3 regions of the Burkholderia sp. LMU1-1-1.1 genome follow, and region 2 is predicted to be linked to each of the others. Evidence: predicted binding sites of a transcription regulator. Region 2 holds the regulator's gene; each other region holds the start of a gene.

Region 1 (10,607 bases), on a different contig from region 2:
GGGCATCCCGGCGCTGGAGGACTGGCTGGCGCGCACGCTGACCACCCCCTATCGCCTTGAAACCCGCCTGATCGCCGACGACCGCGCGCTGATCGAAGCGACGCTGACCGACCTGGTCGACATCGACCGCTGCCACCTGGTGCTCACCACCGGCGGCACCGGACCGGCGCGGCGCGACGTCACGCCGGAGGCCACGCTGGCCGTCGGCACCAAGGAAATGCCCGGCTTCGGCGAGCAGATGCGCCAGATTAGCCTGCACTTCGTGCCGACCGCGATCCTGTCGCGGCAGACGGCGGTGATCCGCGAGACGCCCGAGCACGCCGCCCTGATCATGAACCTGCCGGGCCAGCCCAAGGCCATCGCCGAAACCCTGGGCGGGCTCAAGGACGCCGACGGCGCCACCATCGCCGGCGGCATCTTTGCCGCCGTGCCCTACTGCATCGACCTGATCGGCGGACCCTACATGGAAACCGACCCGGCCGTGTGCAAGGCGTTCCGTCCCAAATCCGCGCTGCGCCCGCAGCCGGCCGCCTGAAGCGACACCCGATGGCGGCCACGCGCGCCTCGCGCCGCCGCTGGCTGGGCGCCGCCGGCGCGTCCGGCCTGCTATATTTCGCCCAACGACTATCCGCATCCCCAAGGAGCCCCATGAGCACGCTGCTGCAAACGATCGAAAAAGAAACCGGCGCCAATCCGAGTGTCGCCATCATCTGGATGCACGGCCTGGGCGCCGACGCCAACGACTTCGCGCCGATGCCGCAGGAGCTCGACCTGCGCGGACTGCCGGCGATCCGCTTCGTCTTCCCCAACGCGGAGACGATGCCGGTCACGGTCAACGGCGGCTACGTCATGCGCTCGTGGTACGACATCGTCGCCAGCGACCTGGGACGGCAGGAGGACGAAGCGGGCCTGCGCGCCTCGCAGCTGAAGGTGGAAGCGCTGATCGCGCGCGAGAACGCGCGCGGCATCCCCACCTCGCGCATCGTCCTGGCCGGCTTCTCGCAAGGCTCGGCGATGACCCTGCAAACGGGCTTGCGTCAAAAGGAAAAGCTGGCCGGCATGATGTGCCTGTCGGGCTACCTGCCGATCGCCGCCAAGGCCGGCGCCGAGCACACCCAGGAAAGCCTGGCCACGCCGGTCTTCATGGCGCACGGCCGCATGGACCCGGTGGTGCCGCTGGCACGCGCCGAGCAATCGCGCGACGCCTTGAAGCAACTGGGCTACGACGTCGAATGGCACGAATACCCGATGCAGCACTCGCTGTGCCAGCAAGAAATCGTCGACATCAGCGCCTGGCTCAAGCGCATTCTGTAAAGCAACTCCGGGGTCAGGTCCACCATTTCTACACGGGTTCATCAGTAACGGTGGCGGATAGCGCAGCGCGCGGTTCAGCCGGCTCGTTTAGACCCGCTACCGCACAGTTCGTGTAGCAATGGTGGACCTGACCCCGGAGTTGCCATTAAGTCATGGCGGCGTCGGCCAGTTGTGTCCACTCCGGTTCCACCCGGTCGGAGTTGGAGAGCAGGATGATCGACAGGCGCTTGCCCGGCAGGCGCAGCAGCAGCGTGCGGAAGCCCCACAGTCCGCCGCCGTGGAAGACCACGTCCTGGCCGCCGCGCCGGGTCCATTCCAGACCGAAACGGTAGTCCGGCACCGTGCCGTCGTCCAGCGGCGATGGTTGCAGCATCGCCTGCAGCAGGCTGTCCGGCCGCGCCCATTGCCGGTGCCATTCACGCTCCCACAACACCACTTCCTCCGTGCTCGCATACATGCCGCCGTCGCCCACCGTGTTGGCGTTGCCCAGGTGCTGGCGGTAGCCGCCGGGACGCGCCTCGTCGATCTCGTAGCTGGCCACCCGCTGCCGCAGCACGGCGCCGCGATCTTCGTCGAAGCCCATGCGCGTGATCCCCAACGGCAGCAGCAGCGTTTCGCGCACGTGGCGCGCCGCCGTTTGCCCCGTCAGCCGCTCCACCAGCGCCGCCAGCAGGATGTAATTGCTGTTGCTGTAGCGGTGCGCGCTGCCGCTCGGGAACGCCACCGTGTCCATGCGCGCGATTAGCTCCAGGATGTCGGCGTTGCAGAAGTAGTCGTCCTCGTGCCGGCCCGGCTGGCACTGCAGAAATTGGAAATAGTCGGGAATGCCGCTGCTGTGGTTAAGTAGGCTGCGCAACGCGAACGGCTGTTCGAAGCCGGCCAGCTCCGGCAAGTGGGCGCAGACATCGTCGTCGAGACCGATCGCCCCCGCCCGCACCTGCGCCAGGATCGCCGCCGCCATGAACTGCTTGGATTCGGACGCGAGGTAGTACGCCGACCGGGCCGACAGCGGCACCTCCAGCTCCAGCGACGCCAAACCATGATGCAGCTCAAAGGCGATCTCGCCATTTTGTACTACCACGGCGCTGAAACCGGGGCCGGCGGGCGGTAAGGTGGACCGCAGGTGGGAGAAATAGGTAAATAGAGAGGATGTCATCTCGCCATTCTAGCGCTTGCGTCGGCTGCTCACACATGGCCGATTACGGCGTTCCGCCTAATCCGCCCTACGTGTCTCCCGTGTCTCCCGAGTTTAGCGGGTCTCGCTTGTCGCGCTGTCACTCCGGCAGCGCCACGGCGGCCGATGCCGGCACCTCGGTCTGGGCCGCGTTCATCACCATCGCCAGGAAAGTATAGTAGCCGTTGATCCCCATCAAATCGACCACGCCGTGCTCGCCGAACATCGCCAGCGCCGCCGCGTACGTGTCGTCGTCAATCCGTTGGCGCTGGTGCAGCATGACGCAAAAATCGTGCACCAGCGCCTCGTCCGGCGCCATGTCCTCGGGCCGCCGGCGCGCCGCGATCGCCGCGATCACACCGTCGGCGATGCCGTGGTCGCGCGCGATCGGCTCGTGGATCGCCCACTCCACCTGCTGGCTCCATTGGCGCGCCGTCACCAGGATCGCCAGCTCCGTCAGCCGCGTGCCGATGGCGCTGCGGTAGCGCAGGTACTCGCCCATGCGCTGCGCCGCCGCCATCAACTCCGGACTGCGGATCAGCGGCACGAAAGGCCCGTACAACGCGCCGCGCGGGCCGTCGATGACCGCCTGCGCCGCCACCTGCTGGCTCGCGCTCATTTGTGCGAAGGGAATCGGTCCCAGTCGATCGCTCATATCATTCTTCCTTGTGGCTTTGGGAAACTATTTACTTATGTTCAGGCATTTATCAAGGGAATACAAGCCGATCGGCGCTATCTTCTGCTGTCGGTCACACTCTTCCCCACGCCAGAAAGGACGCCATGAGCCACATCATCCACCGCAACCTGCGCCGCCCGCCGCCGATGGCCGTCAGTGCCTCCGGGCTGACCGTGCGCGACAGCGCCGGCAACAGCTATCTCGACGCCAGCGGCGGCGCCGCCGTCTCGTCGCTGGGCCACGGCCACCCCGACGTGCTGGCCGCGATGCACGCGCAAATCGACAGCAACGCGTACGCCCACACCGCCTTCTTCACCTGCGAACCGGCCGAGGAACTGGCCACCCGCCTGGCCAACGACGCCCCCGGCGACCTTAATCACGTCTACCTCGTCTCGGGCGGATCGGAGGCGATGGAGACCGCGCTCAAGCTGGCGCGCCAGTACTTCGTCGAGGCGGGCGACACCGAACGCAGCGTCTTCATCGCCCGCCGCCAGAGCTATCATGGCAATACGCTCGGCGCGCTGGCCATCGGCGGCAACGAATGGCGCCGCCGCCCCTTCGAGCCGCTGCTGATGAACGTGCCGCGCGTGTCGCCCTGCTACGAATACCGCCACCGCCCCAAGGACCAGAGCGTCGACGACTACACCGACGGCCTGCTGCGCGAACTGGAGGCGCGCATCCTCGCCGCCGGGCCGTCGCGCGTGATCGCCTTCTGCGCCGAGACGGTGGTCGGCGCCACCTCCGGCGCCGTGCCGCCCACGCCCGGTTACTTCCGCGGCGTGCGCCAGTTGTGCGACCAGTACGGCATCCTGTGGATCGCCGATGAAGTCATGTGCGGCATGGGCCGCACCGGCACCCTGTACGCGTTCGAGCAGGAGGGCGCGCTGCCCGACCTGGTGGTGCTGGGCAAGGGCCTGGGGGCCGGCTACCAGCCTATCGGCGCGGTGCTGGCGCGCGATCACATCGTCGCCCGCCTGCGCGAGGGCAGCGGTGCCTTCCAGCACGGCCACACCTACATGGGGCATCCGGTCGCCGCCGCCGCCGCGCTGGCGGTGCAAAAGGTGATCCAGCGCGACAACCTGCTGGGCGAAGTGACGGTGCGCGGCGCCAGCTTCCGCCGCATGCTGCGCGAGGCGTTCGGCGAGCATCCGCATGTGGGCGATATTCGCGGACGCGGGCTGTTTATCGGGATGGAGCTGGTCAAGGACCGCGAGAGCAAGGCGCCGTTCGATCCGGAGCTCAAGCTGCACGCGGCGATCAAGGAACAGGCGATGGCGGTGGGGTTGATGGTGTATCCGATGGGCGGCACCATCGACGGCCGGCTGGGCGACCATATCTTGCTGGCGCCGCCGTTTACCAGCACCGAGGCGGAGCTGGGGGAGATTACCGCCCGCCTCGGGGATGCCGTTAAGCGGGCGCTTGCCAGTGTGTTGTGAGGCCGGCGGCATCAACCCGCACACCGTAAGAGGGGTCGTACCCGAAAGGGTACGACCCCGCGACGGACCGTCGTACGGGTTTAGCGCGCCTGCCAGGCGATGACATCCTGCTGCTGCTCGCCCAAACCGGCGATACCCAGGCGCAGCGTGTCGCCCTTCTTCAGGAAGCGCTGCGGCTTGCGCGCCTGGCCGACGCCCGGCGGCGTGCCGGTGGCGATCACGTCGCCCGGCTCCAGCGTCATGAACTTCGACAGGTAGCTGATGATCTGCGCCACCGAAAACACCATCGTCTCGGTGCATCCGGTTTGCATGCGCTTGCCGTTCAGATCCAGGTACAGATCGAGCTTCTGCACGTCGTAGATGTCCTCCTGCGTCACCAGCCACGGGCCGATCGGGCCGAAAGTGTCGCAACCCTTGCCCTTGTCCCACTGCGTGCCCATCTCCAGCTGGAACGCGCGCTCCGAGACGTCGTTGACCACGCAATACCCGGCCACGTATTTCAGCGCGTCCTGCTCGCTGACATATTGCGCGCGGGTGCCGATCACCACGCCCAGCTCCACTTCCCAGTCGGTTTTCTTCGACCCTTGCGGCAGCATCACCGGATCGTCCGGACCATTGACGCAGGTGACGGCCTTCATGAACACCACCGGCTCCTTCGGCGGCGGCATGCCGATTTCGGCCGCGTGGTCCGAGTAATTGAGGCCGATGCCGATGAATTTGCCGACGCGCGCGACCGGCACGCCGTAGCGCGGATTGCCGCGCACCAGCGGCAGCGACGCCTGCGGGATTTTCTCCAGCTTGCGCAGCGCCTTCGGCGACAGCTGCTCGGCGCCGATGTCGGCGATCACGCCGGACAGGTCGCGCAGCTTGCCTTCGTCATCGATCAAGCCTGGTTTCTCTTTGCCGGGACGGCCATAACGCACAAGTCTCATACAGTTCCTTGGTTAAGATGTCTGCGACATTCTAACCGTAGCGTCCCTGTCTCAACCATTTGTTGGCGATGATCTTGGTGCCGCTGACCACCGGCGCGCCGCCGTGCAGCGTCTGGCGGTCCGGCTGGTGGTTGGCGTCGGTGTTGAGGAACCACAGCGCGTTGCCCTTTTTCGGGTACACCTCCAGGCCGATGCCGGGGAAGACGGTGCCGCCGCCCTGCTCCACGTCGCTCAGGTACAAAATGAACGTGGCCAGGCGCTGGCCACCGCGCTGCAGGTGGCTCTGGTGGCCGCTGCTGTCCGGGTCGAGCCAGTCGAAGTGCGGCCGGTACTCCTGCGTGCTGTTGTACTTCTGCAGCTGGAACGGCTCGCCGCACTCGGCCGGCCAGTGCGCCAGCGCCGCCAGGCGCCGTTCGATGCGCTCGGCCACCTCGGCCTCGCCGCGCTGGATGAAGGCCATCTCGCTGGTGCGGCCCTCGTGCACCACGCTGGCGCCGTCGGCCTCGCCGGTCACCGTCGAGCGGGTGTAGCGCGTGCCGCAGTGGGCGACGATGGCGTCGCACTCCTCCATGCTGAGCACATTGCCGAGCAAGATCACCTGTGGCTGTTTGAGCACGAACAGCAGCTCCACCTCGCGGTCCGGCGCGGCCACGCGATTGCGTTCGATGTCGATAAAGGGCATCTGCTGCGGCGCCACGAATACGCTCCGCTGCGCCTCGGGCTCGGCGCCGCCATCGGCCCGGGCCCGCATGCGCAGGGCTTCGTCGATGGCGGCGCTGGCCGCGGCCATGCTGTACTGGCCCGAGCGGGCCATGCTGTTCGCCATATCCAGCGGGCTGCATGCGCGCGCCAGATTCTCCTTGATCCAATCCTGCCAGCTGCGCGGCAGGGAGGTGAACGCGTTGTCCGCGCTGTTTCCGTTTTGGGCCTGTTGAAGTTTGGTCATCGCGTCATTGAGGGCTGGTCGCCGGGTTGCCGGAATGGAGATCCATTCTACCGGAAGCCGCCTGCCTTCTCCAGCGCCGCCACACGAACCATCCCAATCCGGGCAACTGCAACAACACCAGCACCGCGAAGCCGACCTGGTAGGCCTGGGCCGGATATTGCTGCATCAGATTGGGCCGCCAGCAGCCGACAACCATGCCGAAGCCGGCCTGCACCGCGAACGCGCCCAGGAATATCAGCAGGTTCAGGCAGGTGGCCGCCCGTCCCGTCAAGGTGCCGGGCAGGTTCTGCGCGACGATCGCGTACTCGATGCCGGTCACCGTGCCCACCAGCGTGAACAGCACCGACAAGGTCTGGTAGCTAGGCGACCAGTTGCATACAAAGCCCAGCTGCACCAGGATGAACAGCGCCACGCCGGCCGCCGCCACGCTGATCGGCGGCACCCCGCGCCGGCCGGCCCACTCGGTGATCATGCCCACCGCGATGGCTCCAAAGATGATAGCCGCCATGCCCAGGTACAGCAGATAACCGACCGCCTCGTCCGAAAAACGCGCCACGTCGGTCAGCCAGCGACTGATCCACAGCCCCTGCATGCCGAAGAACACCGTATGCGGGATCAGCACCAGCATGGCCGCCTCGCGGAAAGCCGGATGGCGGTACACCTCCGCCATCGCCGCCAGTACTGGTCCGCGCCGCGCGGTAGAGAGCGGCTGCGTCGGCGCCAGCATGCGGATCAGCAGGCCGGTGGTGACGGCGGCCACGGCCAGCCCGACGAACAGGCCGCGCCAGTCCGTGTAGTGCAAGGCCAGGCGCACCGGCAAGGTGGCCGACGCCGCCCCCAGGCCGCCGACGGCGATCAGGTAGCCTTGCACCGAGGGCATGCGCGATGGCGCGATCCAGGTCGAGATCGCCTTCACCGCCGACATGAAGCAGCCGCCCACGCCCAGGCCGATGAGGGCGCGCGCCACCAGCAGTTCGGCGAAGGTGTGGCCGCCGGAGAAGGCCAGCGCGCCCAGCGCCGCCACGATCAGCATCGGCAGCTGGACCTTGGCCGGGCCCCAGCGATCGAGCGCGATGCCGACCGGCAGCTGGACCAGCGCGAACGAGAAGAAGAAGGCGCTGGTGAGCAGTCCCAGTTGGCCCGGCGTCAGCGCCAGCGACGTCACCAGCTGCGGCGCCAGGGTGGCGTTGACGGTGCGCATCAGGCTCGACAGATAGTGCCCCAGCGCGAACGGCAGGAACACCAGCAGGAACACGGCGGTGCCCGACAGCTTCGGCGCCGGCGCCCCCGACCCGCAAACCGGAGCCGCGGGATCGGCACCCTTACGGGGGCCGATCCCTGTGGCCGCATTGCGGGTCGGCGGTGGTGGCATGCGCACCATGTCCTCCCGCGTCCGTTCCCCGATCAGCATGGCGTCACCTACGCGGCGTTGGGTGCGCTGCAACCGGCGGCCACCGCGGCGGCGGCGGCCTCCTGCCGCGCCGAGATCAGCGGGATCACCTTGCGGTGGCCGGGCGTCTCGATGCCGTACTCGCTGCGGCTGCCGCCCTCCTCCTCGAAGAAGAACTTCTCCTTGCCGAAGGCCGGTTTCAGATGGTCCATCCAGGTCGCGTTCGGATCGTACTTGGCGTAGAACGGCCGGCGTACCCAGTTCGGATTGCGGGCCTGCAGGAACTGCAGCGCGAACACCTTCTCGCCGCCGATGGTGGCCACGCCGTCGATCACGACCTTGCCGGGGAAGGCGCTCATCGACGGCCCGCGCACGGTGCGCGCCAGGCCCGACACCATCTGGTAGGCCTCCTGGAAGATCTCGTGCGCGCGCGCCAGCGGCAGCTCGAAATACTCGCGCGGGCCGGTGTCGCGCTCGACGAACATATAGTAGGGAATCGCGCCCAGGCGCACGCCGGTCTGCCACAGCTCGGCCCAGCTTTTCGGGTCCTCGTTGATATGGCGGATCAGCGGGCCTTGCATGCGCAGGGTGGCGCCGGTGCCGACGATGCGCTTGACGGCGCGCTGGGCGATCTCCGGGCGCAGCTCCACCGCGTGATTGTAGTGGCCCATGATGGCCATGTTCTTGCCGCTGGCGACCACGCGCTCGAACAGGCGCAGCAAATCGTCGGCGTCGCGGTCGGTCACGAAGCGCTGCGGCCAGTACGCCACCGACTTGGTGCCGATGCGGATGTTCTGGATATGCGCCAGCTCCGGCACCAGCAGCGGCTCGATGTAGGCCTCGAGCGAGCGGGTGTTCATGATCAACGGATCGCCGCCGGTGATCAGCACGTCGGTCACCTCCGGATGCAGCTTCAGGTAGGCCGCCAGCTCGTGCGACTCGCGGGCGTCGAACTTCATGTCGTCCATGCCGACGAACTGCGGCCAGCGGAAGCAGAAGGTGCAATAGGCGTGGCAGGTCTGGCCGGCGCTGGGGAAGAACAGCACCGTCTCCTTGTATTTGTGCTGCAGGCCCTTGACCGGCGCGTCGTTCACACGCGGCACGTTGTGCGTCATCTGCCCGGCCGGGTGCGGGTTCATGCGCATGCGGATCTTGCGCACCAGTTCGGCCATCGCCGGCGGGTTGGCGTGGCCCAGCACCAGCTCGCGCAGCTGGGCGTAGTCATCGGCCTGCAACATGTCCTTGTGCGGGAACACCAGACGGTAGATCGGATCGTCGGGGATGTTGTTCCAGTCGATCAGGTGGTCGAGCACATATTCGTTGGTGCGGAACGGCAGCACATGCGACACCACCTGCACCGCCTCCTGCAAATCGGGCGGTATCCATTCCCACTGGCGCGAATTGGCGATGGTCTGGCGGATGAAGGGTTTGAACTTCGGCGCCTGCGCGGCGCTGGGGGTCCCGGACGGATTCAGGTTGGTGGTCATGGCGGTTTCCTATCGCTTTGTGAGGTGGCGGAAACTGCATGCTAGGCCGCCGACGGCCCGTTGGAATTGCCGAAAATCAAGTGACGCTCGGAAATATTTAGAGACTTGGCGCAAGCAGCAATAAAACCACGGTTGGAATTGCCATACGGCCACACCTTGCGGCAGCGCAATCCCGGTCACCGTCGCCGGCGTAAACTTTATCCGAGCAATCCCCCCCACCTGACAAGGAACCGCCATGAAACTGCATTTCGCTCCGGCCGCCATCGCCGCGACCGCCCTGTTCACGCTGTGCGCCAACAACGCCGCCCACGCCGCCGAACCGACCGAGAAGGACGCCATCGCCATGGCCGAAAAAGGCGCCGCCTTCATGAAGGCCAACGGCAAGGAAGCGATGATGAAAAAGATCGGCGCCAAGGATCCCGACTACGTGCAAGGGTCGCTGTACGTCGACATGCGCGACATCAACACCGGCATCGTGCTGGCCCATCCGATCAACCCGTCCATCGTCGGCAAGGACCTGACCGACGTGCCCGACGCCAGCGGCAAGAAATACCGCCGCGAGATCATCGAGCTGGCCGCCAAGAAGGGCAGCGGCTGGGTCGACTACCAGTACAAGAATCCGACCACCGGCAAGATCGAGCCGAAGACCACCTATATCCTGCGCGTCGGCGACGTCGTGCTGGAAGCGGGCATCTACAAGAAGCAATAACGACGCGGCAACAACGCGTTCGACACGGTCGATGTGAACAGTCGACGCAACGCGCCGCTTGCGCACCAAGCCCGCACCGGAGCCGGAGAGCATGATGTTGAAGAAATTACGTATAGGTCCCAAACTGCTGCTCGCGCCCGGCCTGGTGCTGGTGCTGCTGATCGTCACCGCCGCTGCCGGCTACTACGGCATGGTGCGCCAGAACACCTCGATGGAGAACCTGGTGCGGGTGCGCGCCGAGCGCCTCGAGGCGGCCGCCGACGTCTCCGGCGAGGCGCGCTACGCGCACGCCCACATCTACCAGTTGCTGGCCTGGGTCAACGGCAGCTTCGCGCAGTCGCGGCTCGACGCGCTGGGCAAGCAGATCAAGGCGCGCCACGCCGGCGTCGAGGCCGGGCTGCGCCGGCTGGCCGCCGAGGCCGGCGTCAGCGAGGCCGAGCGCAAGCTCGTCGAACAATCGCTGCAGGCGCTGGCGGCCTACCGCAAGGCCGTGCTCGAAACGATGGACCTGGCGCAGATGGACCAGAGCATCGCCACCAACTC
Region 2 (10,607 bases):
TGGAGCATCGCCCACGTCCACGGCGGCGCGCTCGGCTGGGTCGGCTTCATCACGATGGGCTCGATCTACTACCTGCTGCCGCGCCTGGCCGGCCAGCAAAAGATGTGGAGCACCAAGCTGATCGACCTGCACTTCTGGGTCGCCACCATCGGCATCGTGCTGTACATCGCCGCCATGTGGATCGCCGGCGTCATGCAGGGCCTGATGTGGCGCGCGGTCAACCCCGACGGCACCCTGACCTACACCTTCGTCGAGAGCGTCAAGGCCACCTATCCGTACTACGTGGTGCGCTTCGGCGGCGGCCTGTTGTACCTGAGCGGCATGTGCCTGATGGGCTACAACACCTGGATGACCTTGCGTAACCGCGAAACCGCGACCGCGCGCATTCCCGCGCTGGCCGCCGGCCACGCCTGATATCGGAGTAGAAGATGAAATTCTCACATGAGTGGATCGAGAAAAACCCCTGGCTGCTGATCGCGCTGGTGACCCTGGTGGTCAGCGTCGGCGGCGCCGTCGAGATCGTCCCGCTGTTCTTCCAGAAGTCGACCACCGAACCGGTGGCGGGGTTGAAACCCTATTCGCCGCTGCGCCTGGCCGGACGCGACGTCTATGTGCGCGAGGGCTGCTACAACTGCCACTCGCAGATGGTGCGGCCGTTCCGCGCCGAGACCGAGCGCTACGGCCACTACTCGGTCGCCGGCGAGTTCGTCTACGACCGGCCGTTCCAGTGGGGCTCCAAGCGCACCGGTCCCGACCTGGCGCGGGTGGGCGGACGCTACAGCGACGAATGGCACCGCACCCACCTGGCCAGCCCGCGCGACGTGGTGCCGGAATCGAACATGCCGAACTATCCATGGCTGGCGAAGACCGCGCTGGTGCCGGCCGAGATCGTCCCGAAGATGCGCGCGCTGCAACGCCTGGGCGACCCGTACACCGACGCCGAGATCGCCGCCGCGCCGGAAGAGCTGAAAGACAAGACCGAAGAAGACGCCCTGATCGCCTATCTGCAAGGCTTGGGCACATTAATCAAGACGAGGAACTAGCATGGCTATCGAGAACCTGTTTGACCGCGCCAGCAGCGTGATGACGGTGATTTCCTTCATCACGTTCATCGGCATCCTGTGGTGGGCGTTCATCTCCAACAAGGAAGCCGACTTCGCCAAGGCGGCGCACCTGCCGTTCGAGGACGAGCACCTCGACCATCCCGACCGGGAGAACGGCCATGGCTGATTTCACCAACGGTTTCTGGGACATGTACATCGTCGTGCTGACCCTGCTCGGCATCGCCGGCTGCGGCATCCTGCTGTACTCGCAGGCCAAGGTCAAGCTGGCCAAGGGCAAGGACGGCAAGGTCGGCACCACCGGCCACACCTGGGACGAGGATTTGACCGAACTGAACACGCCGATGCCGCGCTGGTGGATGTGGCTGTTCTACATCACCATCGTGTTCGCGCTGGCTTATCTGTTCCTGTATCCGGGCCTGGGCACCTACGCGGGCAAGCTGGGCTGGAAATCGTCCGGCCAGTACCAGGCCGAGCTGAAGCAGGCGGAATCGGAGTACGGTCCGCTGTTCGCGCAATACCAGAAGCAGGACCTCAAAAAGGTCGCCGCCGATCCGAAGGCGCACGCCATCGGCCAGCGCCTGTTCCTGACCTACTGCGCGCAGTGCCACGGTTCGGACGCGCGCGGCAACAAGGGCTTTCCCAACCTGACCGACAAGGACTGGCTGTTCGGCGGCGCGCCGGAAACCATCAAGGAATCGATCCTGCGCGGACGCATGGGCGTGATGCCGCCGATGGGCGCCGCGCTCGGCTCCGACAAGGATGTGGAAAACGTCGCCCACTACGTGCTCAGCCTGTCCGGCTCGACCGCCGATCCGATCAAGGCGGTGTTCGGCAAGGGCAAGTTCGGCGCCTGCATGGCCTGCCACAGCGCCGGCGGCACCGGCAACCAGACGCTCGGCGCGCCCAACCTGACCGACAAGATCTGGCTGTTCGGCGGCAGCGCCGAGACCGTGATGGAAACCATCCGCAAGGGCCGCAACGCCACCATGCCGGCGTTCGAGGACTTCCTCGGCGACGCCAAGGTGCACGTGCTGGCGGCGTATGTCTGGAGCTTGTCGAACGACGTCAACGCGCCGGAATCGTCGCCCGCGCCAACCGCTCCGGCCGTCCCCGCGGTCGCCGCCACGGCCGCGTCGGAATAAGCGTCGAACACTATGAGCGCACCCGAATCACAAGTCGTCCACATGTACGCCGCGCGGGAGGAGATCTACCCGCGCGAGGCCTCGGGCCGCTATGCCCGGCTGCGCTGGCTGTTCGTCTGGCTGACGCAACTGGCGTTCTATTGCACGCCGTGGCTGCAATGGAACGGCCGCCAGGCCCTGTTGTTCGACCTGGGCGCGCGCAAGTTCTACATCTTCGGCCTGGTGTTGTGGCCGCAGGATTTCATCTACCTGGCCGCGCTGCTGATCATCTGCGCCTATCTGCTGTTCCTGGCGACGGCGGTGGCGGGGCGCGTCTGGTGCGGCTTCGCCTGTCCGCAAACGGTGTACACCGAAATCTTCCTGTGGATAGAGCGCAAGATCGAAGGCAAGCGCAGCGCGCGCATGGCGCTCGACCGCCAGCCGCCGTCGGCCGCCAAATTCGCGAAAAAGAGCGCCAAGCACCTGGCCTGGGGCGCGGTGGCGCTGTGGACCGGCTTCACCTTCGTCGGCTATTTCACGCCGATCAAATTGCTGGCCGAAGAGGTGCTGACGTTGAACTTCGGCCCGTGGGAATGGTTCTGGGTGGTGTTCTACAGCTTCGCCACCTACGGCAACGCCGGCTGGATGCGCGAGCAGGTGTGCAAGTACATGTGCCCGTACGCCCGCTTCCAGAGCTCGATGTTCGACCGCGACACGCTGATCATCACCTATTCGGGCGAGCGGGGCGAGCCGCGCATGCCGCTGTCGAAGAAAGCGGCCGGCAAGGGCGGCGACTGCATCGACTGCTCGATGTGCGTGCAGGTGTGTCCGACCGGCATCGACATCCGCAACGGCCTGCAATACGAATGCATAGGCTGCGCCGCCTGCGTCGACGCCTGCAACGGCGTCATGGACAAGATCGGCCTGCCGCGCGGCCTGATCCGCTACAGCACCGAGCGCGCCATGACCATGCACTACACGCCGACGCAGATCCGCCGGCGCACGCTGCGTCCGCGCGTGCAGATCTACGCCGCCATCCTGGCGTTGATCGTGGCCGCCGTCGGCACCGCGCTGTACCTGCGGGTGCCGCTCAAGCTGGACGTGATCCGCGACCGTGGCGCCATGGGCCGCGAGGTCGAGGACGGCATGATCGAAAACGTCTACCGGCTGCAGATCATGAACACCTCCGAGCGGGCGCAGACCTACCGCATCCGTGTCAGCGGTATCGCCACCTTGTCGCAGGTGACGCCGGAGCTGGTGCGGGTCGAGGCCACCGAAACCAAGGCGCATCCGATCCGGCTGCGCACGGCGCACGGCGCCGCCCATCCGGGCTCGAACAAGATCGCCGTCGAGCTGACGTCGGTCGACGACCCGTCGCTGCATGTGAAGGAGGACGCGGTATTCATCGTACCGCGCTAAGGAGAACGCCATGACCGTATCGATATCGCATGCCACGGTGACGCCGTGGTGGAGGCAGCGCTGGCCGTGGCTGCTGATGGCCGGACCGGCGATCGTCATCGTCGCCGGCGTCTACACCGGCTACCTCGCCTTCACGCGGCAGGACGCGCTGGTGGTGGGCGACTACTACAAGCAGGGCAAGGCCATCAACCAGGACTTGCGGCGCGACCGCGTGGCCAGCGCGCTGGGGTTGTCGCTGTCGATCGGTTACGACGCCACGCAAGGCATCCTGGCCGGCCAGCTGCGCCGCGATAGCGACGACCACGGCAAGACGGAACGATTGTTCGTGCGCCTGTCGCATGCCACGTTGCCGGCCAAGGATATCCAGCTGGTGGTGCGGCCGGATGAATTCGGCGCCTTCCAGATCAATCTGCCGATGCTCGAGCGCAGCCGCTGGGTGGTGCTGGTGGAAGGCGAAAAACGCGACTGGCGCCTGGCCGGCGCCTGGAGCTGGCCGGCGCAGCGCAGCGTCACCCTGCGTGCCGAATAACCCCGTGGTTGGATGCTGATTTTGGCCGGGGAACCGACCGCAATCGTGGATCCACGTGGTCATTCCGCCGCTAATGGCAGGTCTGGGTGCCGGCCGTGATGGCCTTGAGCATGGGCGGATCGAGCAGTTCGATTTCGCGGTTGCTCACGCGCAGCAGGCCTTCCTTCTTGAACTTCGACAGCAGGCGGCTGATGCTTTCGATCGTCAGGCCGAGGTAGTTGCCGATCTCTTCGCGAGACATGCGCAGCTGGAAGGTGTTGGGCGAGTAGCCGCGCGCCTCGTAGCGCGACGACAGGTTGACCAGGAAGGCGGCGAAGCGCTGCGTGGCCTGCATATTGCCCAGCAGGAGCATGACGCTTTGCTCGCGCGTGATCTCCTGGCTCATCATACGGTGGAAGTGCCGCAGCAGGGTCGGCATGTCGGCCAGCAGCTGTTGCAGGCTGCCGAAAGGAATCTCGCACACCTCGCTGTCTTCCAGCGCGACGGCGGTGCAATGGTGCAGGTCGGTGCTGATGGCGTCCATGCCCAGCAGCTCGCCCGCCATCTGGAAACCGGTGATCTGCTCGGCGCCCTCGCGGTTGACTTGGTAGGTCTTGAAATGCCCGAGCCGGATCGCGTACAGGTTCACGAACGGATCGCCGATGCGGAACAAGGTGGCGCCCCGCGCGACCTTGCGGCGGCGGCCGATGATCTCGTCGAGCCGGTCCATGTCTTCGTTGCCCAAGCCCATCGGCAGACACAGCTGGTGCATGCTGCAGTTGGCGCAACTTGCCTTGAGGATGTCGATGGTGGCGCCGGGCAGCACCAGTGAGGGAAGGTCTCTTATCATGCCGCCAGTGTAGACCATTAGTCGCCGTTGTGGGCGATGTCGCAGCGCGCCGATCAGGTATTCGCCCCGTCAGCGAACTTGCTGGCTGCAAGCGACTTTTCGCCGGCGGCGCCTTCCCCGCAAAATATTTCGACATTCGCGCAAATTTAACTTGCGCACTATTCGATTGTTCGCTATAGTTCAACTCAAGCAAGTAGCACACTATTTAATCGCAAACAACCAACCTCGAAAGGAATCACCATGAAACGCTCGATCATCGCCTCCGCCCTGCTGGCCGCCACCGTCCTGACCGCCCAAGCCGCCACGCCGGCCGCCGACACCACCGTGGTGCTGGTGCACGGCGCCTTCGCCGACGGTTCCAGCTGGGAGAAAGTCATCCCTCTGCTGCAAGCCAAGGGCTTGAAGGTGGTGGCCGTGCAAAACCCGCTGACCTCGCTGGCGGACGACGTCGCCGCCGCCCAGCGCGTGATCGACGCGCAAACCGGTAAAGTGGTGCTGGTCGGCCACTCGTGGGGCGGCACCGTGATCACCGAGGCGGGCACCAGCGACAAGGTCAAGGCGCTGGTCTACGTGGCCGCGTTCGCACCGTCGGAAGGCCAGGCCAGCGGCGAACTGGGCAAGGGCTACGCCGTGCCGCCGGGCGTCCCCACCTTGCAAGCCGACGCCAGCGGTTTCCTGTGGCTGCCCGCCGAATCGGTCGCCACCAACTTCGCCCAGGACGTGCCGCCGGCCACCGCCGCGCTGATCGCCGCCACCCAGGGCCCGATCGCCGCCAAGGCCTTCGCCGACAAGACCACCGTGGCGGCCTGGAGAAACAAGGCGAACTACTACATCGCCGCCTCGGAAGACCGCATGATCGATCCGGCCTTGCAGCAAGCGTTCGCGAAGAAAATCAACGCCACCACTATCACGCTGAAAGCGAGCCACGTGCCGATGCTGTCGCAGCCGCAAAAAGTCGCCGACGTGATCATCGCCGCCGCACGGCGTTAATACTGTTGCCAAGGTCGGGCATTGATAGGAGAATTCCCAAGCGCGGCGCGATAAACTCCGCCTGTGGTTCTCCAACTCATGTCCGACCCGCCCGACAAGGATGAAATGAAGCCACTTGGCATCAAGGCTAAAGTTGCGCTGGCGACCAGCATCACGTCGATCCTGATGATCGCGCTGGTGACCGTGGTTCAGATGCAACGCATGAAGGCGGATTTCACCAAGGTACTTTTCACCCAGCAAACGGCGCTGATCGGCCGCACCGCCGAGGAACTCGACGACAAGCTGAGCATGCTGCTCGACATCATCGCCTTGTCGGCGCACCATCAGCCGATCGAGCTGGCCGGCTCCACCGAGCGGCTGCGCGCCTACTACCAGGACCGCGCCGTGCTGGCGCTGTTCGACGATCTGCTGGTGCTCAGCCCGCAGGGCATGGTGGTCGCCGACATCCCGGCCCAGCCCGGCCGGGTCGGCATCGACGCCTCCGACCGCGCCTACTTCCGCACCGTGATGCGCACGCGCAAACCGCTGATCGCCGAACCGGTGATCGGCAAGTCCAACAAGCAACCGATCGTGCAAATGGTGGCGCCGGTACTCAACGCCAACGGCGAGGTGGTGTGCGTGCTCATCGGCGTGCTGCGCCTGTACAAGGACAACGTGCTGGGCCACCTGCGCACCGCCAAGATCGGCCACAGCGGCTACTTCTTCGCCCTCACGCGCGGCGACCATCCGGTCTACGTGCTGCATCCGGACGCCAGCCGCCTGCTGCAGCCGCGCCAGCCCGGCGCCAACCCCGCCACCACGCGCGCGCTGCGCGACGGCTTCGAGGGCACCGTCGACAGCATCAACGGCGACGGCGAGCGCGCCCTCAACAGCTACAAGGCGCTCAAGTCGGTCGACTGGATACTGGCCGCCTCGCTGCCGGCGGAGGAGGCCTTCGAGCCCTTCGACGGCGTGCTCTCGCGCGTGCTGGTGTGGAGCATGGTGGCGTCGATCCTGGCGGCGCTGCTGATCGGCTGGCTCACCTTGCGGCTGCTGGCGCCGCTCATCAAGCTGCGCGACGCCATCGTCGCCATGCGCGGCGACGCCACCCACTTCGCGCCGCTGCCGGTGCGCGCCGACGACGAGGTCGGCCAGCTGACGGCCGCCTTCAACAACCTGATGCGCGACCGGCTGGCGGCCGACGCGCGCCTGCAAAGCCTGGTCGAGTTCGCCCCCAACGCGATCGTCGTGGTCGGCGTCGACGGCCGCATCGAAACCTTCAACCGCGAGGCCGAGCGGCGCTTCGGCTACGCCCGCGACGACATCCTCGGCCAGCCGCTCGAGACCCTGGTGCCGGCGGCGCTGCGCGCACAGCACGCCGCGCACCGCGTCAAGTTCTTCGCCGACCGCCTCAGCGCCGAGCCGGTGCGCATGGGCGGCGCCACCACGCTGTTCGGCCTGCGCCGCGACGGCAGCGAGTTCCCGGTCGAAATCAACCTGAGCGCGGTGCGCACCGACCAGGGCACCAAGGTGCTGGCCGTCATCTCCGACATCACCGAGCGGCGCCGCCTGCAGCTCGAGGTCGAGGCGCGCGCCCAGGAGCTGGAGAAGGAGCGCGACCGCGCCGAGGCGGCCAACCGCGCCAAGAGCGAGTTCGTGGCCAACATGAGCCACGAGATCCGCACGCCGATGAACGCGGTGCTGGGCATGGCCTACCTGCTGGGCAACACCACCTTGACCACCCAGCAGCGCAAGTACCTGAACATGGTCAAGGTGTCCGGACAGTCGCTGCTGGGCATCCTCAACGACGTGCTCGACTTCTCGAAAATCGAGGCGCGCCACATGGAGCTGTCGCCGGTCGAGTTCAGCCTGGACGACACCATGAACTCGCTGGCGACGATGATGACGATGAACGCCGGCGACAAGGAACTGGAGCTGGCCATCAGCGTCGAACCGTCGGTGCCCAAGCGGCTGCGCGGCGATTCGATGCGGCTGCAGCAAATCCTGGTCAACCTGGCCGGCAACGCCATCAAGTTCACCGAGCAGGGCGAGGTGGTGGTCGGCGTCGAGCTGGACGCGCGCGACGAGCACGGCGCGCTGCTGCGCTTCGAGGTGCGCGACACCGGCATCGGCATGACCGAGCACCAGCTGGCGCAGTTGTTCAACGCCTTCTCGCAGGGCGACCAGAGCATCACGCGGCGCTTCGGCGGCACCGGCCTGGGCCTGGCCATCACCAAGCGGCTGATCGAATTGATGGGCGGCCAGATCGCCGTCCACAGCACGCCGGGGCAGGGCTCGAGCTTCTTCTTCAGCCTGCCCTTCGACGTGTTGCCGGAGCGGCCCGAGGAGCGCCGCAAGCCGGCGCTGGGCGAGCTGCGCCTGCTGGTGGCCGACGACAGCCGCACCAGCCGCGAACTGATCGCCAAGCTGATCCGGGCCTGGGGCTGGCAGGCCGACGAGGTCGACTCCGGCGCGGCCGCGCTCGAGCGCTTCCGGCTCGGCCTGGAGACGGAGCGGGCCTACGACGTGGTGCTGGCCGACTGGCACATGCCCGGCATGGACGGGCTGGCCACGGCCAAGGGCATCCGCGCGGCCGCGCCCGACAAAAAGCAACCGATCGTGGTGATGGTCAACGCCTTCGCCCGCGACCGCATGGAGGAGATCTCCAACGCGCCCGAGGCCGACGTGGTGCTGGTCAAGCCGATCACCAGCTCCAACCTGTTCGACGCGCTGCACCAGGCGCTGGTGACCAAGGCCGACGCCAGCGTGCAGGCGGCGGCAGACCAGGGCATCGACGGCAGCCTGGGCGGCATGCATTTCCTGCTGGTGGAGGACAACCTGCTCAACCAGGCGGTGGCGCGCGGCATCCTCGAGCTGGGCGGCGCCACGCTCGATGTCGTCGACAACGGCCAGCAGGCGGTCGACCGCATGAGCGAGCACCCCGGCCTCTACGACCTGGTGCTGATGGACATGCAGATGCCGGTGATGGACGGCTTCACCGCCACCCGCCTGCTGCGCCAGGAGTTGAAGCTGACCCTGCCCATCATCGCGATGACGGCCGGCGTGCTCGAATCGGAGCGCGAGCGCAGCCTCGAGGCCGGCATCACCGATTTCATTCCCAAGCCGATCGAGGTCGAGGAGATGCTGGCCGTGCTGCAAAAGCATTTGCCGAGGAAGACCGCGAAGCCGGCCCCGACGCCCGCCGCCGCCCCGGCGCCCGTGGCAGCGCCCATGCCCGCCGCGCCTGCCGAAGCCAGCGCGCCGGCGCCAGCGCCGGTCCGGGCCGGCGCCCCATCGCCCGCCCACGCGCCGGTCAAGCTGGTCAGCTCGCCGGCGCCGGCCGGCGAGGCCAGCGCCTTCAACGTCGACAGCCTGATGCGCGTGATGGGGCGCGACGCCAAGGGCCGCGCGGTGATGGTCAAGATGGTGCGCGGCGCCATCGACAGCGGCATGGAGCCGGTCGAGCAGGCCGACCAGGCGCTGCGCGAAGGGCGCCCGCGCGACGCCGCCCGGCTGTTCCACGGCCTGCGCGGCGCGGTCGGCGTGCTCGGCGCCCGGCGCCTGATCCAGGCCACCATCGACGCCGAGACGGCCATCAGCGAAGAGCGCGAAGGGGAGCTGGCGCAACGCTTCGACGCCGTCCGCGCCGAGCTCGAACAAACCCTGGCCGAAGCGCGCGCCTGGCTGGAGCGCCAAGCCCCATGACACGAACCCAACTTCTTTTCTAAAACAAACCACGCTTCCCTCTGAACCACGTAGGGCGGATTAGCGCAGCGTAATCCGCCATGCATGCGTCTCGACCGCTCATCGAGTGGCGGATTACGGCGTCCCGCCTAATCCGCCCTACGTATTTCCACGATATGCACGAACCGCGTGTCCCCGCGACCCAACCAGTGTCCCTGCGGCGTGCAACAACCGCATGTCCCCCCGTGGCATGCGTCAACCGCGCGCCGCGCAACCCGCACCGATCATGCCTTTCGCCCCACCCATTTCGTTGCCTTTTGCCATCATGTGAATAGTATTGATAACAATTCGCATTTACGATAACGCATTTTATTGTTACACTCTCACAAATTAGTAAAGATTCCCCGGCAACCAGACACATGTTGGCAACACTTCCGCAACACCTCGCACCGCCGGCCTCCCCGTAGATTTGGATGAAAGAATGGCAATGATCAAGAGTCGCAAACACGCGCAATCGCGCTTCAACCAACACATGAGCGCGGCGCTGGCCGTGATGCTGCTGCCGGTCGCCGCCCACGCGGCCGACGCCGCCGCCGAGCCGGTCGTGGTCGCCGGCGCCCAGCAAACGCTGGCCGAAGTCAAAGTGCAGGGCACCGCCGAGGGTATCAAGGCCGACAGGGCCGCGTCCGTCAAGTACACCGAGAAGCTGGTCGACACCGCCCAGACCATCACCGTCATCAAAAAAGAATTAATCGAACAGCAAGGCGCCGTCACCCTGACCGAAGCGCTGCGCAATACCCCCGGCGTCGGCGCCTTCTTCCTGGGCGAGAACGGCAACACCAACACCGGCGACGCCATCTTCATGCGCGGCTTCGACGCCTCCGGCAGCATCTACGTCGACGGCGTGCGCGACGTCGGCTCGATCTCGCGCGACACCTTCAACATCGAACAGATCGACGTGCTCAAGGGCCCGGCCGGCACCGACAACGGCC
Region 3 (10,607 bases), on a different contig from region 2:
GGCCTGGTTCGGCTCGCTCATGGAGATCATCAACAACGTCACCATGCTGTCGATCATCCTGACCGGCGCGGCGCTGATACGCGAACGCGAACACGGCACCATCGAGCACCTGCTGGTGATGCCGGTCACGCCCGGCGAGATCATGCTGGCCAAGATCTGGTCGATGGGCCTGGTGGTGGTGCTGGCCGCGCTGGCGGCGCTGGTGTTCATCGTGCAGGGCGCGCTGCAGGTGCCGGTGCGCGGCTCGGTCGCGCTGTTCGTGCTGGTGGCGGCGCTGCACCTGTTCGCCACGACGTCGATGGGGATCTTCCTCGCGACGCTGGCGCGCAGCATGCCGCAGTTCGGCATGCTGATGGTGCTGGTGCTGCTGCCGCTGCAGATGCTGTCGGGCGGCACCACGCCGCGCGAGAGCATGCCGGCGCTGGTGCAAGACCTGATGCTGGCGGCGCCGACCACGCACTTCGTCGCCGCCGGCCAGGCCATCCTGTACCGCGGCGCCGGCATCGACGTGGTGTGGCCGCAGATGCTCGCCATCGCCGCCATCGGCGCGGCGCTGTTCGCCGGCGCGCTGCGGCGCTTCCGCCGCACCATCGCGCAGATGGCGTGAGGCCGGCGCGGTTTAGTTGCCGGGCTTGGCGTAGACGGACGCCTCGAAGATGCCGGCCGACCAGCTCGCGCCCTGGTTGTGCACCATGTCCCAGACCTGGCTGACGTCGATCCGCACGTGGCGGTAGGTGCCGCTCAGCGGATGGCTCTGGAAACCCACCCGGCTGTTGGCCGAATTGTCGAACAGCTGGGTCCAGGTCGCGCCGTCGTGGCTGCCCGAGACCTTGTAGCGGTGCGCCGCGTCCGAGCCGCCCACCGACCGCAACGACAGATCGATGCGCGCCAGGTCGACCTCCTGCCGCAGATCGACCTGCCAGAAGAACGGCACGCCGGTCGGCTGATAAAAGTGGGCGGCCTGGTCGATGATGCCGTCGTTGGCCTGGTCCGCCGTGCGGCGCGCCGTCGCGCTCGAGGCGACGTTGGCGGTGGCGGTGACCGGCTTGTTGAGCGACACCAGCCGGTCCGGTACGCCGCTGGCCTTGCCGGTGGCGTCGTCGATGTAGAGCCGGGGCGTCCAGGCGAAGCGCATGCCGCCGTCCGCCTCCAGGCTCAACGGCAGCCACACGTAGGTCGAACCGCCCAGCAGCGCCGGGTTCCAGCGGTCGCCAAGATACACATACTCGGGCGTGGCGGTCTTGCTGGTGTTGATGATCTGCGTCGGCTGGCTATGGAAGCCGGTGTTGTCGCCGATCGGACGCTGCGCCTCCCAGCCGCCGGGATTGGCGATGTCCAGCGTGCGCGTGTACAGCAGCTGGTTCGGATACCAGCCCGACTGCTTCGACGTGAGCATGTAGATGTAATCGCCATGCCGCACCAGCGCCGGCGCCTCGCGCGCCTGGTTGATGAACATCGCGTACTGCGTCGACGGCACGACGTCGGTGAAGTCGGCGCTCAACTGCCACACGCGTAGATAGACATGGTCCTGCGCGGTGACCAGATAAGCCTTGCCGGTCGCGGGATCGAGGAAGACCGAGAAATCGCGCGAGCCGAAGCCCATGTTCCCGCCTTTGACCGGCGGGTCCGGGTCCTTGCCGTCCGCCGTGAAGTAGGTGGTGGTGCCGCTGCTGGTGGCGTAAATTTTGACCGCCGCGATGGCGTCGGCGTAGTTGCCACCCGGGACGGAAATCACGGGCGGATAGATGGGCGCCGTGAAACCGGCGGGTGCCAGCGCGTAGTTGACCGTCGCCACAGTGCTCTGCGCTCCGCCGCGAACGGCGATCGCCTTGACGGTCTTGTTGCCGTCCAGCTTGATCGCGGCGCCATCCGCGTACAAGGTCGTGCCGGCCGCGCCGGGAACGGGCGTGCCGCCGTCGACCGTGTAATAGATGCTCGCGCCGGCGGTCGGGCTGGTGATGTAGGCGTTGTCCAGCTTGTTGGCGTTGACGACAACTTGCGTGCCCGCGCCGGCGAACGGCGCGATCACCGGCGCCGCCAGCGTGGTCGACGGCGTCGCGCCGATGTTGTACTGCACGGTATTGACGGCGGAGCGCGTGCCGGTGGCGTACCCTTCGGCGTCCAGCACCACCGCCACCGCCTTCAACGTCGTGTCGTAGCCGAAGTTGAGCAGTTCGTTGGAGGCCGCGCCGCTCGCCACCTGGGGCGGATAGGCGGGCTTGGGAAGGAAGGTCGGATAGTTGCCCGACGCGTCCGGCGTGGCGCCGTAGTCGGGTGTCGGAATGCCGACGTGATAGCCGACACCCTCGCTGTTGCCCTCGCCCGGCCGGAAATGGCCCTTGGCGGTGACCACGTAAGGTCCCTCGATGTTGCTGGCCGTCGCCACGACCACCCGCGACGGGCCGTAACCGTCATAGGTTTCCCAATGTCCCCACAGGACGAACTTGCCGGTGGCCTGGTTGAACAGGATCTTGGGCCGCTCGATCTTGCAGTGCGCGAGCACCTTGTTGCCGTAGACGTCCAAGGTCTCCGGCGTCAGGATGGATCCGACCAGCTGCCAATTCTTCAAGTCGGCGGATTTGTACAAGGCCACGCCGCGGAACGACGCCCGGTTGTGCGTCTTGTCCTCGCCCACCCAGTAATACATGCCTTCGTGCTTGACCGTGAAGCCGCCGTGCGCCTGGATCGGCACGCCGGCGCTATCGAGATAAGTTTCCCCGTTCGGGATCGCGGTATAGCCCTGGGCGGCGACGGCGGCGGGCGCGCCCATGGCCAGCGCGGCCATCAGCGTCAGCAGCGCCGTCGCGGCCCAACGTCCCGTTGCTTGTGTGCGAGGGTGGATTGTTTCCATGTCCCACTTTCTTATCGATAGCCGACGACGAGAAAAACTCAGGGGACAATTCTGCCTTGATTTGAACGCAACACTCTCCGCGGGCTAACAATAATCACAAGGTTGAACAGACGGGCTATTGCGGCGTGGCGCGCCCCGCCATCTGCAAGGCGATGGCCAGCGCCGTATCGGCGGTGGCCAGGTGCATCTCGAACCATGGCAGGATCAGGCTGGCGGCGTGGCGCGCGGCGGCGACGTCGCCCGGCGCCAGGCGGTGCAGCGCGGCGAGCACCCGGGCGTGCTGTTCGCGGTGCGAGCAAATCGCCGGATAGTCGATCGCCTCCATCAACGACTCCTCCAGGCGGAAATCGTCCTCGAGCGCCTCGGTCAGGCGCGTCATGCCGGCCTCGACCTGCTCGTCGGGGCCGTCCAGCAACTGCACGACCTGCTCGGCCATGGCCTCGTGTGCCTCGTCGAACAGCGGAATGCCCAGCGCCATGTCGGCGCTCCAAGCCTTTGTTTCCATATCACCTCCATCGTCGGCGCCCGGCCCACGGCCGGCGGTGCGGTGATTATGGTTGGCGCCAGCCCGGTAAGGATATGATCCAGATCAAGGACTTGCGGAATCGGGAGCCAGGCGGCTTACCTGCTCGCCACCGCTTCGGATGGCCCCGCCTGCCAGCCGCCGCCGAGCGCCTTGAAGGCGGCCACCGCCGCGCGGGCGGACTCGGTTTGCGCCTGGGCCCGCATATCGGTGGCGCGCAGCAGGTTCTCGTCGGCTTGCAGCACCTCGATCAGGCTGACGACCCCTTTCTGATACGCCGCGAACGAGGCGCCCCTGGCCCTGGCGAGCGATTCCACGCCCTGCGCCAGCACGCCGGCCTGTTCCTCGCGCTTGACCAGCGCCGAGAAGACGTTTTCCACCTCCTCGGTGGCGCGCAGCACGGCCAGGCGGTAGGCGGCCAGGGACTCCGCCTCCTGCCCCTTGGCCAGGTCGATCTGGGCGTTGATGCGGCCGAAGTCGAACAAGCGCCAGCGCAAGCCCAGCACGCCCGCCGCCTGGCTGGCGCCGCTGGAGAACAGGTTGCCGCCGGACACCGACGTGGCGCTGCCCACCAGTCCGGTCAACGAGAACTTCGGATAGTACTCGGCGATGGCCACGCCGATGCGCGCGTTCGACGCCGCCAGGCGGCGCTCGGCCACGATCAGATCGGGCCGGCGGCGCAACAGGTCGCCCGGCGATCCGGTGGCCGCGATGCGCGGGGCCGCCGGTATCGCCACCGGTGTGGCCGCTGGTGTGCCCGACCCGGCGCCGGCCTGCGCCAGCTCCTCCCGGTGCGTGCCGGGCGCCGTGCCCAGCATCACGTCCAGCGCGTTCATGGCCGTGTCCAACCCCGCTTCGAGCACCGGCACCGAGGCCCGCACCTGGGCCAGCGCGCCCTCGACCTGCCGCACCTGGAGTTCGGCCGCCAGACCCTTGCCATATAACAGATTGAGCGTCGACAGCAGCTCCTGCTGCGTCCTCACCTGCCCGCGCGCGATATCGAGGCGGGCCTGCAGGCCACGGATGCCTATATAGATGTCGGCGGTCTGCGCCGCCACCGCCAGCCGGGTGGCGGCGGCGCCGGCCTCCGAGGCCTGATAATCGGCCAGCGCCGCCTCGCGTCCCCGGCGCAGGCCGCCGAAGGCGTCCAGTTCCCAGCCCGCGTTCAGATTGGCCTCGTAGGAGTTGCCGTAGCGATCGAAGCCTGGTTGCGAATTCAACACCTGCCCCAACGGCGTCTCCACCGACTGGTAGGCCCGCGCCCCTTGCGCGCCGACGGTGCCCGACGGCAGCAACGCGGCGGTCGCCGCGCCCAGACCCGCCCGCGCCTGCGCCACGCGGGCCGCCGCCTGCGCAAGGTCCAGGTTCTGCGCCAGCGCCAGCGTGACGTAGCGCGTCAGTTGCGCATCGCCGAAGCCGTCCCACCACGCGATCAGGTCGGCGCTGGCGGTGGCCTGGCGCTGCTCGACGGCGGCTTGCCCAAGATATCGCTCGGGCAAGGGGGTGGCGGGCCGGCTGTAATCCGGTCCGACGGCGCAACCCGCCGCACCGGCGGCGACGAGTATCAGGAGAAAGCGTTTGAGCGGCATGGGGATTTCCATGTAGAGTGACGATTTTGTGACTATATCACTAAATGGTCACTCGTTGTACAATCTCGATACACCGAGTAAGCTAAACCACATGACCAAACCCAGCACCCCTTCGGCTTCCGCGCGAGGCCCCGCCGATCACGACGTGCGCGACCAGATCGTCGCCGCCGCGACCGAACATTTCCGTCTGTACGGCTACGAAAAAACCGCCGTCTCCGACCTCGCCAAATCCATCGGCTTTTCCAAGGCTTATATCTACAAGTTCTTCGAATCGAAGCAGGCCATCGGCGAGCAGATCTGCGCCAACTGCCTGGGCGAGATCGAAAACGATATCAGGGCCGCCGTCGAGGGCACCGACAGCCCGCCCGAGAAGCTGCGGCGTCTGTTCAAGACCGCCGTCGAATCGAGCCTGCGCCTGTTCTTCGAGGATCGCAAGCTGTGGGATATCGCGGCCTCGGCCGCGACCGAACGCTGGCCGACGACGCGCGCCTACGACAATCGTATCCAGGCGATGCTGCGGGACGTGCTGCGCCAGGGCCGCGAGAGCGAGGATTTCGAACGCAAGACCCCGCTCGACGAGGCGGCGGCGGCGATCCATCTGGTGATGCGCCCGTATCTCAATCCGCTGCTGTTACAGCACGGCCTCGACCACACCGCCGAAGCGCCGGCCCTGCTTTCCAGTCTGGTGCTGCGCAGCCTCTCCCCCTAAAAACCGTCGTATTGGATGTGACCATTGACAAATTTAGTCACTAGTCACAAAATAGGATCCTGTTCAGTTCTCCACGGGATTCCCATGCTCGGCCACCGCTACGCTCTTTCCTCGGTCTTTGCCGTCCTTCCGCTCGCGCTCGCTGCCTGCGGCGACAAAGCGCCCCCCGATCCACGCACCGGCGCGCCGCTGGTGCGCGCCGCCACCGTCGAGGGCGCCGGCGCTGCCACCTCGCGCACCTTCAGCGGCACCGTCGCGGCCCGGGTCCAGAGCGACCTCGGCTTCCGCGTCTCCGGCAAGGTGCTCGAACGCCTGGTCGACGCCGGCCAGAGCGTCAAGCGCGGCCAGACGCTGATGCGCATCGATCCGGCCGATCTGCAACTGGCCGCCAGCGCCCAACGGGAGGCCGTCGTCGCCGCCCGCGCCCGCGCCCGCCAGGCGGCCGACGAGGAGGCGCGCTACCGCGACCTGCGCGGCACCGGCGCCATCTCGGCGTCGGCCTACGACCAGGTCAAGGCGGCGGCCGACGCCGCCAAGGCCCAGCTCAACGCCGCCGAAGCCCAGGCCGAGGTCGCCGGCAACGCCAGCCGCTACGGCCAACTGCTGGCCGACGCCGACGGCGTCGTCATGGAAACGCTGGTCGAGCCGGGCCAGGTGGTCGCGGCCGGCCAGGTGGTCGTGCGCGTGGCGCACGCGGGGCGGCGCGAAGCCGTCATCCAACTGCCGGAAACCTTGCGCCCCGCGCTGGGCTCGGCCGGCGAGGCCACACTGTTCGGCAAGGAAAGCACCACCGTCCCGGCCAGGTTGCGCCAGCTGTCCAACGCCGCCGACCGCCAGACCCGCACCTTCGAGGCGCGTTACGTGCTCGAGGGCGGGCTGGCCGACGCGCCGCTGGGCACCACGGTCGCGGTCCGGATCGCCGACGGCCCCGCGCCGGCGCAGGCCGGCTGGTCGGTGCCGATCGGCGCCCTGTACAACGCCGGCAAGGGCACCGGCGTGTGGGTCATCCAGGGCACGCCGGCCAAGGTGGCCTGGCGGCCGGTCACGGTCCAGCGCATCGGCGACGACAACGCCCGTGTCGCGGGCGAGCTCAAACAAGGCGACCGCGTCGTGGCGCTGGGCACGCATCTGCTGCGCGACGGCGAACAAGTGCGGCTGGCGGCCCAGCCCGCCACAGGAGCGAAGCAATGAGCGAAGGCCGATTCAACCTGTCGGCGCTCGCCGTGCGCGAGCGCTCCGTCACCCTCTTTCTGATTTGCCTGATCACCCTGGCCGGCATCGTCTCGTTCTTTAAACTGGGGCGGGCGGAAGACCCGGCCTTCACCGTCAAGGTGATGACCGTGATCACCGCCTGGCCGGGCGCCACCGCGCGCGAGATGCAGGACCAGGTCGCCGAGAAGCTGGAAAAACGCCTGCAGGAACTGCGCTGGTACGACCGTTCCGAGACCTACACCCGGCCCGGCTTGGCGTTCACCACCTTGACCCTGCTCGACACCACCCCGCCGGCCGAGGTGCCGGAGCAGTTCTACCAGGCGCGCAAGAAGGTCGGCGACGAGGCCGCCAACCTGCCGGCCGGCGTGATCGGGCCGATGGTCAACGACGAATACGCCGACGTCACCTTCGCGCTGTTCGCGCTCAAGGCCAAGGGCGAAGCGCAGCGCCTGCTGGTGCGCGACGCCGAGACGCTGCGCCAGCGGCTGCTGCACGTGCCGGGCGTCAAAAAAGTCAACATCGTCGGCGAGCAGCCGGAGCGCATCTTCGTCGAGTTCTCGCACGAGCGCCTGGCGACGCTGGGCATCGCCCCGCAGGAGGTGTTCGCCGCGCTCAACGCCCAGAACGTGCTGACGCCGGCCGGCTCGGTCGAAACCAGGGGCCCGTCGGTGTTCCTGCGCCTCGACGGCGCCTTCGACGAATTGCAAAAGATCCGCGACACGCCGGTCGTGGCCCAGGGCCGCACGCTGAAACTGTCCGACATCGCCACCGTCAAGCGCGGCTACGAGGACCCGGCCACGTTCATGATCCGCAACGGCGGCGAACCTGCCCTGCTGCTGGGCATCATCATGCGCGACGGCTGGAACGGCCTCGACCTGGGCAAGGCGCTCGACAAGGAAGTCGGCGCCATCAACGCCGACATGCCGCTGGGCATGGCGCTGACCAAGGTCACCGACCAGGCCGTCAACATCAGCTCGGCGGTCGATGAATTCATGGTCAAGTTCTTCGTCGCGCTGCTGGTGGTGATGGTGGTGTGCTTCGTCAGCATGGGCTGGCGCGTCGGCATCGTGGTCGCGGCCGCCGTGCCGCTGACCCTGACGGTGGTGTTCGTCGTCATGGCCGCGACCGGCAAGAACTTCGACCGCATCACGCTCGGCTCGCTGATCCTGGGCCTCGGCCTGCTGGTCGACGACGCCATCATCGCCATCGAAATGATGGTGGTCAAGATGGAGGAAGGCTACAGCCGCGTCGCCGCCTCGGCCTACGCGTGGAGCCACACCGCCGCGCCCATGCTCTCGGGCACCCTGGTGACGGCGGTCGGCTTCATGCCCAACGGCTTCGCCCGCTCCACCGCCGGCGAATACACCAGCAATATGTTCTGGATCGTCGGCATCGCGCTGATCGCCTCGTGGGTGGTGGCCGTGGTGTTCACGCCCTACCTCGGCGTCAAGATGCTGCCCGAGCTCAAACAGGTCGAGGGCGGCCACGACGCGCTGTACGACACGCCGCGCTACAACCGCTTCCGCCGGGTGCTCGGGCGCGTCATCGCCCGCAAATGGCTGGTCGCCGGCGCGGTGGTGGGCCTGTTCGTGCTGTCGGTGCTGGGCATGGCCGTGGTCAAGAAGCAGTTCTTCCCGATCTCCGACCGTCCCGAGGTGCTGGTCGAGGTGCAAATGCCGTACGGCACGTCGATCGCCGAGACCAGCGCCAGCACCGCCAAGGTCGAGGCCTGGCTATCGAAGCAGCCGGAGGCCAAGATCGTCACCGCCTACATCGGCCAGGGCGCGCCGCGCTTCTATCTGGCGATGGGACCGGAACTGCCCGACCCGTCGTTCGCCAAAATCGTCGTGCGCACCGACAACCAGGAACAGCGCGAGGCACTCAAGCACCGCCTGCGCCAGGCGATCGCCGACGGCATGGCGCCCGAGGCGCGGGTGCGCGTCACCCAGCTCGTGTTCGGTCCGTATTCGCCGTTCCCGGTCGCCTACCGCGTCAGCGGACCGGACCCGGACAAGCTGCGCGCGATCGCCGCCGACGTCCAGCTGGCCATGAGCGCCAGCCCGATGATGCGTACCGTGAACCAGGACTGGGGCACGCGCACGCCGTCGCTGCATTTCACGTTGCAGCAGGACCGCCTGCAGGCGGTCGGGCTGACCTCCAGCGCGGTGGCGCAACAACTGCAGTTCCTGCTCAGCGGCGTGCCGCTGACGGCCGTGCGCGAGGACATCCGCACCGTGCAGGTGGTGGCCCGCTCGGCCGGCGAATTGCGGCTCGATCCGGCGCGGATCGCCGACTTCACGCTGACCGGCGCCAACGGCCAGCGCATCCCGCTGTCGCAGGTGGGCGAGGTCGACGTGCGCGGCGAGGAACCGATCATGCGCCGGCGCGACCGCATGCCGACCATCACGGTGCGCGGCGACATCGCCGAGGGCTTGCAACCGAACGACGTGTCGGTCGCCATGACGGCGCAGCTGCGGCCGCTGATGGCCAAGCTGCCGGCCGGCTACCGCATCGACGAGGCCGGCGCCATCGAGGAATCGGGCAAGGCGATGCAAGCGATGCTGCCGCTGTTCCCCATCATGCTGGCCATCACGCTGCTGATCCTGATCTTCCAGGTGCGATCGATGTCGGCGATGGTCATGGTCTTCCTGACCAGCCCGCTGGGCCTGATCGGCGTGGTGCCGACCCTGCTGCTGTTCGCCCAGCCGTTCGGCATCAACGCGCTGGTCGGACTGATCGCGCTGTCGGGCATCCTGATGCGCAACACCCTGATCCTGATCGGCCAGATCCACCATAACGAACAGGCCGGGCTGGCGCCGTTCGAGGCGGTGGTCGAAGCCACCGTGCAGCGCGCCCGGCCGGTGGTGCTGACCGCGCTGGCGGCGATCCTGGCCTTCATCCCGCTGACCCATTCGGTGTTCTGGGGCACCCTGGCCTACACCCTGATCGGCGGCACCTTCGCCGGAACGATACTGACCCTGGTGTTCCTGCCGGCGATGTATTCGATCTGGTTCAAGATCCGGGCGGACCAGCCCCGGCCGCCGCTCACGGGCACGGCGCCTGCCCCGGCGGCGCCCCCAGTGTCTCTACCGTGTTGATGGCCGGCGCCCTCGGCAGGCTAAGCGGTATGGCGATGAAGGAAAACAGTGGCTGATACGCGACCCTGACGCATTGGGCGGTGTCGGCCGGGTCGCAGATCCGCGCCCGCACCATCCGGATGCAACTCGGACCGTACGGATCCTGCATGCAGTTGACGCGGTTGTTGGCCGGGCACGCCGGCAACGACGCTGCCGGGATCTCGGTGATGGCGGTGCCGCCGGCGTCCGCCAGCGACAGGTAGTCGATGCGGATGTGGTTGTCCGTGACCGGCGCGCCGATGGACAGCGTGCCGGCGGAACCGCGGAAGATGGCCCGCTGGCGCACACCGGCCATGGCGGCCGCGTCGCTGAAGTCGGCGTTCGCCGCCGCCGCCGCCGCCCGCTGCGTCACCACCTGCAGCGTATTAAATAGGTACAACACGCGCGCCAGTTCAACCACGCCGCAAACGATGGCCAGGAAAATGGTGATCACGATCGCGAACTCGGCGGTCACGGCGCCGGCATGCGAGCGGGCGCCGGCGCCCCTCATGGATAGAGCTCCACCGCGCCGCCCAACGATTGCTCGGCCACCAGTCCGCCGAACTCCGCATGGACGCTGGTGGCGGTGGCCGGCACCGTCATCAGA

The links. Region 2 encodes FNR, which switches genes on or off when oxygen is low (the NO sensors DNR and NnrR bind a similar motif). Its sites were predicted from a motif close to TTGATNNNNATCAA; they were not measured.
Region 1: the regulator FNR is predicted to act here: its motif matches at 9,422-9,435, upstream of MRBLMU1_RS30655 (KamA family radical SAM protein).
Region 3: the regulator FNR is predicted to act here: its motif matches at 3,431-3,444, upstream of MRBLMU1_RS20875 (bacteriohemerythrin).

The regions. Positions count from the first base shown of each region.
Region 1 is NZ_JBEGHG010000078.1:228,506-239,112, reverse strand. It holds gene mog (molybdopterin adenylyltransferase) at 1-535, shown strand, start outside; gene MRBLMU1_RS30690 (alpha/beta hydrolase) at 649-1,314, shown strand; gene MRBLMU1_RS30685 (serine hydrolase domain-containing protein) at 1,460-2,470, opposite strand; gene MRBLMU1_RS30680 (carboxymuconolactone decarboxylase family protein) at 2,589-3,143, opposite strand; gene MRBLMU1_RS30675 (aspartate aminotransferase family protein) at 3,269-4,600, shown strand; gene MRBLMU1_RS30670 (fumarylacetoacetate hydrolase family protein) at 4,681-5,532, opposite strand; gene MRBLMU1_RS30665 (2OG-Fe(II) oxygenase) at 5,564-6,478, opposite strand; gene MRBLMU1_RS30660 (MFS transporter) at 6,483-7,889, opposite strand; gene MRBLMU1_RS30655 (KamA family radical SAM protein) at 7,898-9,355, opposite strand; gene MRBLMU1_RS30650 (cache domain-containing protein) at 9,591-10,064, shown strand; gene MRBLMU1_RS30645 (methyl-accepting chemotaxis protein) at 10,159-10,607, shown strand, end outside.
Region 2 is NZ_JBEGHG010000045.1:394,811-405,417, forward strand. It holds gene ccoN (cytochrome-c oxidase, cbb3-type subunit I) at 1-414, shown strand, start outside; gene ccoO (cytochrome-c oxidase, cbb3-type subunit II) at 429-1,043, shown strand; gene MRBLMU1_RS25190 (cbb3-type cytochrome oxidase subunit 3) at 1,045-1,230, shown strand; gene ccoP (cytochrome-c oxidase, cbb3-type subunit III) at 1,223-2,206, shown strand; gene ccoG (cytochrome c oxidase accessory protein CcoG) at 2,219-3,604, shown strand; gene MRBLMU1_RS25205 (FixH family protein) at 3,615-4,133, shown strand; gene fnr (fumarate/nitrate reduction transcriptional regulator Fnr) at 4,204-4,962, opposite strand; gene MRBLMU1_RS25215 (alpha/beta fold hydrolase) at 5,203-5,952, shown strand; gene MRBLMU1_RS25220 (response regulator) at 6,058-9,636, shown strand; gene MRBLMU1_RS25225 (catecholate siderophore receptor Fiu) at 10,097-10,607, shown strand, end outside.
Region 3 is NZ_JBEGHG010000024.1:1,721-12,327, forward strand. It holds gene MRBLMU1_RS20865 (ABC transporter permease) at 1-607, shown strand, start outside; gene MRBLMU1_RS20870 (FN3 associated domain-containing protein) at 620-2,851, opposite strand; gene MRBLMU1_RS20875 (bacteriohemerythrin) at 2,967-3,356, opposite strand; gene MRBLMU1_RS20880 (TolC family protein) at 3,473-4,963, opposite strand; gene MRBLMU1_RS20885 (TetR/AcrR family transcriptional regulator) at 5,055-5,672, shown strand; gene MRBLMU1_RS20890 (efflux RND transporter periplasmic adaptor subunit) at 5,757-6,863, shown strand; gene MRBLMU1_RS20895 (efflux RND transporter permease subunit) at 6,860-9,982, shown strand; gene MRBLMU1_RS20900 (TadE family protein) at 9,930-10,511, opposite strand; gene MRBLMU1_RS20905 (pilus assembly protein TadG-related protein) at 10,508-10,607, opposite strand, start outside.